One region of the Clostridium lamae genome, then DNA from elsewhere that is predicted to be linked to it. Evidence: riboswitches for the same ligand, from Rfam matches in the RefSeq annotation. Region 1 holds a riboswitch; each other region holds the start of a gene.

Region 1 (3,212 bases):
TTAATATGTCTATTCCATTTAAATGATTTGAAGTATAAATTGCCATTTGATCTATTCGCCTACCTTATTCAATGCTTGTTCAAAATCATTTATAATATCATCTATATTTTCAATTCCTACAGAAACTCTTATTAAGTCTTTAGTTACTCCTGTTGAAATCATATCTTCTTCTGATAGCTGCCTATGAGTTGTACTTGCTGGATGTAATAAAGTTGTTCTAACATCACCTAAATGTACTACCAATTTAGCTAAATTTAATTCATCAATAAGTTTTTTAGCAGCTTCTACTCCTCCTTTAATTCCAAAAGTTAATATTCCTGATGCTCCTTTTGGTAGATATTCACGTGCTACTTCATAATCTTTTTGAGTTTCTAGTAAAGGATAGCTTACCCAATTAACCTTTGGATGCTGTTGTAAGTACTTAGCTAAAGCTAAAGCATTACTACTATGTCTTTCCATTCTTAAATGAAGAGTTTCTAATCCTAAGTTAGTTAAAAATGCATTAAATGGACTCATTGTACTTCCAAAATCTCTTAACAAAGTAACTCTTAACTTAACTATATAAGCAGATTCACCAAATGTATCTACATATTGCAACCCATGATAGCTCTCATCTGGTTCAACTAAGCAATCAAACCTTCCATTATTCCAATTAAAATTACCACCATCTACTATAATTCCACCTAAAGCTACTGAATGTCCATCTGCATATTTACTTGTAGAATGAATTACTACATTAGCTCCATATTCAAATGGGTTTAATAGATATGAAGTTGCTACTGTATTATCAACAATCAATGGTATTTGTGCTTCTTTAGCTGCACTTGCAAATTTTTTTAAATCTAAAACATTTAATCCTGGATTTCCTATGGTTTCTCCAAATAATAATCTTGTATTTGGTTTAACCTTACTTAATATTTCTTCTTTACTTATATCTGGACTAATAAATGTTGTTTCGATTCCTAATCTTTTTAAAGTTGTTGAAAAAAGATTGAAGGTTCCCCCATATATAGTTGAAGTAGATATTATATGATCTCCAGCTTCACATATATTTAATACTGCTAATACTGATGCTGCTTGTCCAGAAGAAACGGCAACTGCTCCTACCCCACCTTCTAATTTAGTGAACTTTTCTTCTAAATAACTTACTGTTGGATTACTTATTCTGGAATATAAATGACCACTTTCTTTTAAATCAAATAAATTTGCTACTTGGTCTGCATTTTCAAAATTGTATGATGTACTTTGGAATAGTGGTGCGGCTATTGGATTTCCTGGTGTTGGATTGTATCCCCCTTTTATACATATTGTTTCTTTACTCCATTTTTTATTGCTCATAAAAAATCCCCCTTAATTATTATTTTTTTATATTAGGTCCTTTTATACAATTTGTAATTTTAAGTAAAATAAAAAGGCTATTTCTCCATCAAAAATATAGAGAAATAGCCTATACACACAATATAAAATTGGCATAAAAAACTCTCTCTTATCTCTCATAAAATAAATTTTTATGCAGGATTTAGCACAATTCTGATTTATAATAATCAGCTGTTGCTAGGCTTCACAGGGCCGGTCCCTCCGCCATTCTTGATAAAAGACTTATATCCGATTATTCACTTTTAATATATTATACACTTATTTCCATTATTAGTTCAATATGCAAATAAATTTATTATTAAGTTATAATCTAATTTTACTTTTTTAGTGAGTAGGGGGTTCCATTATTCAAGTTAAATAAAGTTTTTATATTATGTTTATATAAAACGCATTATTTCTTCAGCACTCTTTCTATTAGTTGGAACTGCTTCGCCATCTGGATATCCATAAACGATAAGAGCTGCTACTGTTTCTTCCTCAGGTAAATTTATAATTTTAGCAATTGAATCTTCATTTATTACTCCCATTATACAGGTTCCAATCCCTTTAGCATGTGCTGCTAAACAGAATGTTTGACATGCTATACCTGCATCAAATACTTCCCAAGTATTCTCATTTGAGCTTTCAATACCATATTGCTCTGATTTCCCACTTTTTCCTTTTACAAAGCTTAGTACTGCAACACCTTTTGCATTTTTTAAAGTATCCATATTATAAACAAATCCTTTAACTGCATCATTTGCAAACTTTTGAATAATCTCTTCATTGTCAATTAACGTATATCTAGCTATTTGAAAATTTACCCATGATGGAGCCCATCTAGCTATATCTACTATTTCTTTCATAACTTCTCTATCTACTTTTTCATTTTTAAATTTTCTTACACTTCTTCTCTCTTTTATCATTGTTATTGCATCCATTCTAAATACCTCTTTCCTTAAATTTATTAATTCATATTTTCATAATATAATAATTTACTCATTTATATACGCATATCTTTATATCTATTTTTACCATATTAGGTTTAAAATATATATTTACAAGCCTTGTTATGTAGATTAATCTATACTATAATTATAAACATAACAAACTATAATGCAAGAATGCACTTTTTAGGTATATACTACCTTAAAAGATAGTAAGGAGTAATAAAATGGATTCAAATTGTAATATTACATTTACTTGCCCAATAGAAGCGCCAATTTATCTTATTGGTGGAAAATACAAAGCCATTATACTTTGGCACTTAATGGGCAAAACTTTAAGATATAGCGAATTGCATAAATTAATGCCAAAAGCAACTGACAAAATGCTTACACAACAGTTACGAGACTTAGAAAAAGACAAGATAATTAATAGAATTGTTTATCCTGTTGTACCTCCTAAAACAGAATACTCATTAACTGAATTTGGAAAAAGCCTTATTCCTATTCTTAATGCATTGTGTATTTGGGGAGAATCTTATTTGGAAAACAACAATTCTACTAATTCAAATGTCTCTCTTTAATTTACCCATATTTAATATTTTTTATATTAGGTCCTTTTATACAATTTGTAATTTTAAGTAAAATAAAAAGGCTATTTCTCCCTCAAAAAATATAGAGAAATAGCCTACACAATATAAAATTGTCATAAAATCCCTATCTCTTATTTGTATCAGTACCAATTTAATCTTATTTTTCTGCATCAATCTTCTTGATAGTATCTTCACGAATGGCTTGTCTTAATAGTCTAAGATAATCAGAAAAAGCTACCTTATCATCAGCATATGTTAGATTAAGGTCAAATTCTTTTGGAATCCATGTAGACAAGTCAGAAATATTATGTTGAATTAA
Region 2 (3,212 bases), on a different contig from region 1:
AACCATTCTTTCTGAGAATGTAGCACCAAGAGAATCTTTTATAGGAGATATTACAAATTCTGAAATTGCTAGAGCTTTTGGAGCTGATTTAATACTACTTAATGGAGTAGATGTTTTGAATCCCAACGTTTTCGGATTACAAGGTAAAGAAGAATCTTTTCTTGAAGAGCTACACAGATTAGTAGGTCGTCCAATAGGAGTGAACTTGGAGCCTGTTGATTTAGATGCAGATATGCAAGAAAATCGTAGAACAATCAGCGAAGGTAGACAAGCCAATCTTGAAACAATTCAACAAATAGAGAAGCTAGGTTTGGATTTTGTTTGCTTTACTGGTAATCCTGGTACAGGTGTAACCAATTCTGAAATAGAAAAAACAATTAAATTAGCTAAAGATAATTTTTCAGGGTTAATTATTGCTGGTAAAATGCATGCTGCAGGTGTTGATGAACCAGTAGCAGATATAAAATCTATAAAAGGTTTCATTGAGGCGGGTGCAGATGTTATTTTAGTTCCAGCAGTTGGAACAGTACCTGGATTTGATGATGCAGATTTAAAAGAGGTTGTAAAAGTTGCACATAGTAATGGAGCACTTGTACTTACTGCAATAGGCACTAGTCAAGAAAGTTCAGATGAAGATACTATTAAACAAATTGCAATTCGCAATAAAATTTGTGGAGCTGATATTCAACATATTGGAGATGCAGGATATGGTGGGGTTGCTCCTTTTGAAAATATTTTTGCGATGAGTAAGGCAATACGTGGTGTTCGTCATACAGTATCAATGATTGCTAGATCAATTAATCGTTAATTATTAATAAAAAGAGATAAAGTAGAGGTGGGTTAAAATTTTGACCTACCTCTACTTTATATAAGCCCTTAGTAGAATGATATTAGTTCTACTAAGGGTAATAATTTATTTACTATTATTTTAGTAGAGCAACGATAACTATTTATCATTAATTCTAAACTAAGTGTATCCAAGTATCTTCAAAAATCATTTAGTAATTACAAAAGTATTAAAAATATATATATTATTTTAAAATATTAATTATTATTTAATAAAAAATATTGACAATTATACATTTAATGATTATTATAATAATAATTAATTTTTGGAAAAGTATAAAAAGTGAATATAGAAAGTAAATTCTTATCAAGAGAGGCGGAGGGACTGGCCCTATGATACCCGACAACCGATACTTAGTACACGGTGTTAATTCCTACAAAGCAGTAGCTTTGAAAGATAATAAGGTGGTGCGCAATTTTTACATTAGTTTAAAGTAAGCTACTTTCTTTTTGAAAGTAGCTTTTTTATACAATAAAAGCTGTTTTCAAAATAACAAAATCTATAGATACAAAGTCTTATTTAATAAAGTTTAAGAAAAGGCATAAGCTTAGAGGCTAGAAGTATTACGAAGAGTGACTAAAGAGGAGGTAAGATAATTGAGTGAAGAAAATAATAATGAATATATACTTCAGGTTCAGAATTTAAAAAAATGGTACCCCATTAAGAAAGGTATTTTCTCGAGGGCAACGGGAAATATAAAAGCAGTTGATGGAGTATCATTTAATATAAAACCTGGTGAAACTCTTGGAATAGTAGGTGAGTCTGGATGCGGAAAGTCTACACTAGGAAAAACATTAATAAGATCTATTGAGCCTACTTCTGGAAGGGTCATTTTCGACGGACAAGATATAACAAAACTTAATAAAAGGAAATTAAAAATTGCCAGGAAGAAGATGAAGTTAATATTTTATGATCCTTATGATTCTCTAAATCCTAGGATTACTGTCAAGGATATTATTGCTGAGCGAATAGATATTCAAAAGACTTATAAAACTAGTGAAGAGAGAGATAAAAAAATCGAAGAAGTAATGAAGAGGGTAGGATTAAATAAAGAGTGTATGAATGCGTATGCTAATGAATTTTCAGGTGGACAAAGACTGAGAATAAGGATTGCAAGAGCTATGATTTTAGATCCAAAGCTAGTTATATGTGATGAGACTGTATTTGCATTAGATGTATCAGTTCAAACTAAAATCATTGACCTTTTAAAAGAGCTTCAAAAAGAAAAGGGGGTAGCTTATATTTTTATATCCAATAACTTAAGTGTTGTAGAGCATATTGCAGATAGGGTGGCTGTAATGTACCTTGGTAAAATTGTAGAGATATCTGGTAAAAAAGAGCTGTATAGAAATCCTAAGCATCCTTATACAAAAGCTTTATTATCTGCAATTCCAAAGATTGATGGAGCTTCAGAAGAGGATTTAGATGATGAAAAGGTTATGCTTTTAGAAGGAGATATACCTAGTCCAGCCAATCCACCAAAAGGATGTAGATTCAATACAAGGTGTCCTAGTGCAAAAGAAATTTGTTTTTTAGAAGAGCCAGAATTAAAGATAGTAGAAGATGATCATTTATGTGCCTGTCATTTTGAAGGGATAGGACATATTATACAAATAGTATAGAAGAAGGATTAAAGAAAGCATCAAAAAATGCAGGTTTAGAATATCAATTAGAAGTTTATGCAGCAGGATAAACAGATGCATCTACAATTCAACCAGAAAGAGGGGGAATTGCTTCAGGGGGAATATGCTATGCAACAAGATATGTTCATAGCTATGAAGTAGCACCTATAGATGATATAGTTGAATGTGTTGAACTATTATATCATTACAGCAAAGAATTAGTTTAGTATTATAAAGCCCTTAGTAGAATTAGTTTTGGTTCTACTAAGGGCAATTTTTTTACTATAGAAATCGGATAAATATATAATATATTGATTCTAAATAATAGAACTAAACAAAGAAATTATAACAAAAAATATAAAGAGATTTAAAAAAAGAATAATTTATATCTATTTTTTTTAGTAAATATATTGACTACGATTTCAAAAGGTACTATTATAATATTAACAGGTTAACATGTTAAGTTATTAAGTTCTAGGGAGGAGGAGGGTAGGAGTTAAAATTACTATGAGATAATCTAAACACATTGTAGCTTAAAATAAAAAGTCTATTATATGTCTAAGCCCCGCAATACTATTAAAATAGGAAGAAATAATGACATTTTTATTTAGATGATGTGTGGATGAAGCATAACACATGAAAATGTGCATACTAGATATGTATTACTTAAGTAGATTAAAAGTATTTTTAGCATGAGGTGCTTATAGCTTTCTAAATTAACATATCTTATATGGTGATTTTAG
Region 3 (3,212 bases), on a different contig from region 1:
GTTTTATAAGGAATGGAAGTTTAAGTAATGCACTTAAGTAATGAATAATGCATAATTAGTGAAATAACTCAGGCAAGCTGAGTTATAAATTTTTAAAGTTTTTCAATTTTTAAAATAAAATGCAGATTTGGCATACGTATTTTAAGGGTTGTTTGTTTTAAATATAAAAAAATTATATGTTTATTTTTATAAAATTTTGATATAATATAAATAAGAAAAGCTTAGTGCGTCAACACTAAGCAATCCTTAGAACGTTTATTTTGTTTTAGGGCTATTGGATTTAGATAATATCAACAAAATGGATGCTACTCTTTGCAGGACGGAGCATCTTTTTGTTTGCTTCTAATTTCAATATCAAGACCAATAAATTTTACTGAAATCTTTAAATAATGAATAAAAAGATTATGTTTTAAAACTAATGAAATTATATAAATAATAACAAAGCTTTTTATAATCAATTCTAGCATATCCAATACCACCCCCTAACTATGATGAGATATCACCAATAGTCCTAGGGAGATAAAATGTTCAAAACCCCCGTAGCCATCCTACTACGGACTTTTATCAATGCATAATTCATAATTGATAATGCATAATTGTTGAAATAATTCAGGCAGGCTGAATTATAAATTCCTTTGGAATTAATCCATAACTATTTCATTTTTTCATTTCGATTTTGCGAATGCAAAATAGAAATTTCATTCTTTCATTTTCTAAAACTCCGTAGGAGTTTTCTCATTAATTATGCATTGTGCATTACGCATTATGCATTTTAATTAAGCATTACGCATTATGCATTGTGCATTAATTTTAAGTTTGGGGTATAATATAGTAAAAGGGTGATAATTATGAAAGTGCTAGTAATGACTATAAATTTAAGAGCTGAGTGGGCTCATTCATTAAAAGAAAAAAGAATGATTGTTAGAAGTATAAGCCAAAAACTTAAAAATAAATTTAATATATCAGTAAATGAAGTAGATAATCAAGATTTACATAATTATATTACGATTGGGATATCAGGAATATGTGCTACTAATGCACAAGTGGATTCAACAGCAGAAAATATAATAAATTTTGTTGAAGATAATACTGATGCAGAGCTGATTAATATAAAAAAGGACGTTGTAATATTTTAAATTTTTCTACAATTGTTATTGACAAGCTTCTTTAATAAAGGTATATTAATATCAATAGAAAATTTAATAAACATTTCAATGTTTCTTATCAAGAGTGGTGGAGGGACTGGCCCTGTGAAACCCAGCAACCTTTAATAGGTGTGATAGGCTTAATTATTTTAGCCTAAATTACTCATATTAAGTTTGGTGCTAAATCCTGCAGCTTTTAAGCTGATAGATGAGAGAATAAATTAATAGGTCGTATTTTCGCGCACTAGAGAATTTATTCTCCAGTGCGTTTTTTATTATTTAGAAATTTATAATATCTAGCTGCTGTTTATTTAAGTTCTTAGGGGGGACATAAATGATTGAAATTAGAAATTTAACTAAAAAATTTAATGACGTAGAAGTTATTAAAAATGTTTCATTATCAATAGAAGAAGGGAAGATATATGGAATAATAGGTCATAGTGGAGCCGGAAAATCAACTTTACTTAGATGCATAAATGGACTTGAAAGTTATGAAGAGGGTTCAATAAATGTTATGGGAAAAGAAGTTAATGAGCTAAAGGGATATGAGTTAAGAGAGTTTAGAAAAAAACTAGGAATGATATTTCAGGGCTTTAACTTATTAAATAGAAAAACTGTATTTGATAATATAGCATTACCATTAGAGGTTTGGGGATTTGAAGAAGAATACAAAGAATATAAAGAAAAAATAGGAGATAAAAAAGCAATTAGTTATAGAAACTATAGAAAAAAAAGAATAAATGAAAGAGGAAATGAACTTTTAGATTTAGTAGGTCTTTCTGAAAAGGCAAAAGTAAAGCCAGCTAGTTTAAGTGGAGGCCAAAAGCAAAGAGTAGCAATAGCTAGAGCTTTGGCATTAGAGCCAAAAATATTACTTTGTGATGAAGCAACATCTGCCTTAGATCCTAAAATTACAAAGGATATATTATCACTTTTATCTAAAATAAATAAAGAATTAGGAATTACTATAGTAATAGTAACTCACCAAATGGAAGTAGTAAAAGAGGTTTGTGAAAAGGTTGCATTGATTGAAGGTGGAATTTTAAAGGCAGAAGGAAATTCAGAAGAATTATTCTTAAGACCAGGAGTATCTTTAAAGAAATTCCTTGGAGAAGAAGAGGAAGATATTTTACCTAGCAAGGGCATAAATATTAAATTATATTTCCCAAGTACATCTTCAGAAAATGCTCTTATAACAAAGATGGCAAGAGATTTAGATATGGACTTTTCAATAGTTTGGGGTAAACTTGAAAAGTTTAGAGAAGATATATTAGGTAATTTAGTAATTAATGTTGATGAGAAAGATAAGAACAAGGTTATAGCTTATCTTGAGAGAAAGGAAGTAGTATTGGAGGTGCTTAATTAATGTCAGAAATATTAATAGAAGGATTTAATAAAACAATAATAATGGTCTTTTTCTCAACACTATTTTCAGTAATATTGGGATTTATTCCAGCAATTGCATTAATAGTAACAGCACCAAATGGTTTAAAGCCTAATAAAGGAGTTTATAAGACTCTAGATACAATAATAAACATACTTAGGGGATTTCCATTTTTAATTTTAATGGTAGCAATAATGCCACTTACAAAATTAATAGTAGGAAAATCTATAGGAACTACAGCAGCAATAGTACCACTTACTATAGCAGCAGCACCTTTTGTAGCAAGAATTATAGAATCAGCTTTAAAAGAAGTTGATTCAGGAGTAGTAGAAGCAGCAAAATCCTTTGGAGCATCTAATACACAAATAATATTCAAAGTTATGCTTAAAGAAGCAGTGCCATCAATAATTTCAGGATTAACACTAACTATAATAAGCATAATTGGATATTCAGCTATGGCAGGAACAGTAGGAGCAGGAGGACTTGGTGACTTAGCAGTAAGATACGGTTATCAAAGATACCAAACAGATGTAATGATAGTAACAGTAATAATTTTAGTAGTAATTGTACAAGTTTTACAATCACTAGGAAATTACTTATATAAAAAATTATCACAATAAAAAAATGTAAAATGAAAAATGAAGAATGTAAAATTAATGAAGAAACTCCTTAAGGAGTTTCTG
Region 4 (3,212 bases), on a different contig from region 1:
GATACATTTATCAGTACCTACACAAATTATAATAGTATCATCTTTTTTATATTTTTTTATTTTATCAGCAATTTCCATGTAGGAATTATGATCATCATAGTGTATTTTATGCTTCACTAGAATTCACCTCCTGATTATACCAATATATGTTTTGAAACTTTTAATTATAATAAAATGTATAAAAAAACATAAAAAGGATAGTAATTTAATGTAGGAGGTGAAGCTTAATGAAAAAAGCTTTAGTTTATTTGTTCACTATAGTACTAGGTGCAAGTATACCAATATATTTCTTGCTTTTTTGGGAACCATTAAAGAGTGATGAAGTGTTAAGTAGTAATGCTATTAGTAATATTACAGATGAAGAGAGTGATGTAAATGGAAATGAGGAGTTAGTAAATAATTCAGTTGAGTCAGAAGTCTTCTTATTGAGACAAAAGGATACTTCTAATAGTTTACTAAACTACATTGATAGTGATAGAAATGAGAAATTAGATTCACTAATGAAGAAATTATCTACTTTAGATTTGATAAAGATAAATGACTATTTTTCTAATAAAGATGACATTGACAGAATCAGAAGAGGATTTGAATTAGCAAAGAAGAGGATGTCAGTATCTGATTATGAAGTATTTAAAAATATACTAGAAAATTATGTAGATTCAAGTGTTTTTGAATAAAATTAAATCTAATAAATATAAATACAATAAATATAACTTAAAAAGATATTAGAATTAAACGAGAGAAAATAAGAGAAAAATAGAAAGAAATAGGTATAATTTCGTTAAATGAGCTGAAATTACACTTGAAATTAAGAAATAATAAATATATACTAGTCATTGTCAGTTGAGCGAACGAAATTAACTTAACTGAAATTAAATAAATAATTTTATGGGGGAGTTCCCGAGTGGCCAAAGGGGGCAGACTGTAAATCTGTTACGTTTCGTTTCGATGGTTCGAATCCGTCCTCCCCCACCATTTAAAATTATTTAGAATATGCTGGCATGGCTCAACGGTAGAGCAGCTGACTTGTAATCAGCAGGTTGTAGGTTCGATTCCTATTGCCAGCTCCAAAAAAATGGGGGAGTTCCCGAGTGGCCAAAGGGGGCAGACTGTAAATCTGTTACGTTTCGTTTCGATGGTTCGAATCCGTCCTCCCCCACCATTTTTAATTTTTATTATGGAAGCATAGCTCAGCTGGGAGAGCATCTGCCTTACAAGCAGAGGGTCACAGGTTCGATCCCTGTTGTTTCCACCATATATATGCTGGCATGGCTCAACGGTAGAGCAGCTGACTTGTAATCAGCAGGTTGTAGGTTCGATTCCTATTGCCAGCTCCATAAATAAGGGGGAGTTCCCGAGTGGCCAAAGGGGGCAGACTGTAAATCTGTTACGTTTCGTTTCGATGGTTCGAATCCGTCCTCCCCCACCACAAAGGCAAGGATATTTATTATCACTTGTCTTTTATTTTTTTGCTCTTAAAAGTAAAATAAGATTAAAACATATAAATTAGATAAATTTTTTATCTATAATTATTGACTAGTAATAATAAAGGTGTTATAATCTGAAAAGTAAAATTTGATATTAGTTCTTATCAAGAGAGGCGGAGGGAAAAGGGCCCTGTGAAACCCGGCAACCTACTTCATTTATTTGAGTGTGGTGCCAATTCCTGCAATTTAATTTTGCAAGATAAGAAAGGTTATGATTTTTAACATCTCTTCTTATCGAGGAGATTTTTTTATTATATAAATTATTTTAGAATTAATATCAAATATAGAGAAAGGAGATATTAAGATGAAAAGATTATTTACTTCAGAATCAGTTACAGAAGGGCATCCAGATAAAATTTGTGACCAAATATCAGATGCTGTATTAGATAGTATTTTAGCAAAAGATCCTATGGCAAGAGTTGCATGTGAAACTGCTGTTACTACAGGAATGGTTTTAGTTATGGGAGAAATATCAACTAATTGTTATGTTGATATTCCGAAGTTAGTAAGAGAAACTGTTAAGGAAATCGGTTATGATAGAGCTAAATATGGGTTTGACTGTGAAACATGTTCAGTTTTAACTTCTATAGATGAACAATCAAGTGATATCGCTATGGGAGTAGATGAGGCATTAGAGTCAAGAGCTGGAGAAAAGGATAATGTTGAAGCGGTTGGAGCTGGAGACCAAGGTATGATGTTTGGTTTTGCAACTAATGAAACAGAAGAGTTTATGCCATTACCAATAGCTATGGCTCATAGATTATCAAGAAGATTATCAGAAGTTAGAAAAAATGGAACTTTATCATATTTAAGACCTGATGGAAAGACTCAAGTTACTGTTGAGTATGATGATAATAAAGTAGTAAGAATAGATACGATTGTTATATCAACACAACACAGTGAAGAGGTTTCTCAAGAACAAATTCAAAAAGATTTAATGGAACACGTAATAAAAGCTGTAGTTCCAGCTGAATTATTAGATGATAAAACTAAGTATTTCATAAATCCAACTGGAAGATTTGTTGTTGGTGGTCCACAAGGAGATAGTGGATTAACAGGAAGAAAGATAATAGTAGATACCTATGGTGGATATGGAAGACACGGTGGTGGTGCTTTCTCAGGAAAAGATCCAACTAAGGTTGATAGATCAGCGGCATATGCAGCTAGATGGGTTGCTAAAAACTTAGTTGCAGCAGGAATTGCTGATAAGTTAGAAATTCAATTAGCATATGCTATTGGTGTTGCTAAGCCAGTATCAATAGAAATAGAAACATTTGGAACAGGTAAGAAGTCAGAAGAAGAAATAGTATCAATTGTAGAAAAGGTATTTGATTTAAGACCAGGTGCTATAATTAGAGATTTAGACTTAAGAAGACCTATATATAAGCAAACTGCAGCTTATGGTCACTTTGGTAGAAATGATTTAAACCTTCCTTGGGAAGCATTAGATAAAGTAGAAGAAATAAAGAGATATCTATAAAAACTAGATATAAAATAGAAAAGACACTTTGTGTACTATATTTGAGTATGCAAAGTGTTTTTTATTATAAATATTTCAAATAAAAGTACTGTCTCACAATGTAAAATGACTAATTAAAAAAGAAACTACACTAGGATTTTATAAAAAATATATATTTTAAGTAATTCGTTTCGAATTACATCAACAATTCCACATTCTACATTTTACATTCTAAATTCAAAAAAGGAGCCACTAAGCAGCTCCTT

The links. A riboswitch is a leader RNA that binds a small molecule or an ion and turns the genes downstream of it on or off. The one in region 1 is predicted to bind S-adenosylmethionine.
Region 2: it holds a riboswitch for S-adenosylmethionine, as region 1 does, so the genes downstream of both, QK892_RS06370 (ABC transporter ATP-binding protein) here and QK892_RS07975 (O-acetylhomoserine aminocarboxypropyltransferase/cysteine synthase family protein) in region 1, are expected to answer to the same signal.
Region 3: it holds a riboswitch for S-adenosylmethionine, as region 1 does, so the genes downstream of both, QK892_RS03370 (methionine ABC transporter ATP-binding protein) here and QK892_RS07975 (O-acetylhomoserine aminocarboxypropyltransferase/cysteine synthase family protein) in region 1, are expected to answer to the same signal.
Region 4: it holds a riboswitch for S-adenosylmethionine, as region 1 does, so the genes downstream of both, metK (methionine adenosyltransferase) here and QK892_RS07975 (O-acetylhomoserine aminocarboxypropyltransferase/cysteine synthase family protein) in region 1, are expected to answer to the same signal.

What each region holds. Positions count from the first base shown of each region.
Region 1 is NZ_JASCQJ010000012.1:32,704-35,915, forward strand. It holds gene QK892_RS07970 (homoserine O-acetyltransferase/O-succinyltransferase family protein) at 1-46, opposite strand, end outside; gene QK892_RS07975 (O-acetylhomoserine aminocarboxypropyltransferase/cysteine synthase family protein) at 52-1,338, opposite strand; SAM riboswitch class I at 1,484-1,597, opposite strand; gene QK892_RS07980 (nitroreductase family protein) at 1,755-2,297, opposite strand; gene QK892_RS07985 (winged helix-turn-helix transcriptional regulator) at 2,531-2,884, shown strand; gene QK892_RS07990 (HD domain-containing protein) at 3,051-3,212, opposite strand, start outside.
Region 2 is NZ_JASCQJ010000008.1:97,385-100,596, reverse strand. It holds gene QK892_RS06375 (DUF7916 family protein) at 1-808, shown strand, start outside; SAM riboswitch class I at 1,148-1,250, shown strand; gene QK892_RS06370 (ABC transporter ATP-binding protein) at 1,444-2,469, shown strand; partial or broken gene QK892_RS18415 (hypothetical protein) at 2,553-2,696, shown strand.
Region 3 is NZ_JASCQJ010000004.1:49,124-52,335, reverse strand. It holds gene QK892_RS03385 (HD domain-containing protein) at 1-28, shown strand, start outside; gene QK892_RS03380 (hypothetical protein) at 306-473, opposite strand; gene QK892_RS03375 (DUF503 domain-containing protein) at 849-1,136, shown strand; SAM riboswitch class I at 1,219-1,360, shown strand; gene QK892_RS03370 (methionine ABC transporter ATP-binding protein) at 1,480-2,511, shown strand; gene QK892_RS03365 (methionine ABC transporter permease) at 2,511-3,149, shown strand.
Region 4 is NZ_JASCQJ010000025.1:31,944-35,155, forward strand. It holds gene yyaC (spore protease YyaC) at 1-117, opposite strand, end outside; gene QK892_RS12270 (hypothetical protein) at 228-677, shown strand; tRNA gene QK892_RS12275 (tRNA-Tyr) at 891-975, shown strand; tRNA gene QK892_RS12280 (tRNA-Thr) at 996-1,070, shown strand; tRNA gene QK892_RS12285 (tRNA-Tyr) at 1,078-1,162, shown strand; tRNA gene QK892_RS12290 (tRNA-Val) at 1,180-1,255, shown strand; tRNA gene QK892_RS12295 (tRNA-Thr) at 1,263-1,337, shown strand; tRNA gene QK892_RS12300 (tRNA-Tyr) at 1,345-1,429, shown strand; SAM riboswitch class I at 1,586-1,693, shown strand; gene metK (methionine adenosyltransferase) at 1,792-2,967, shown strand.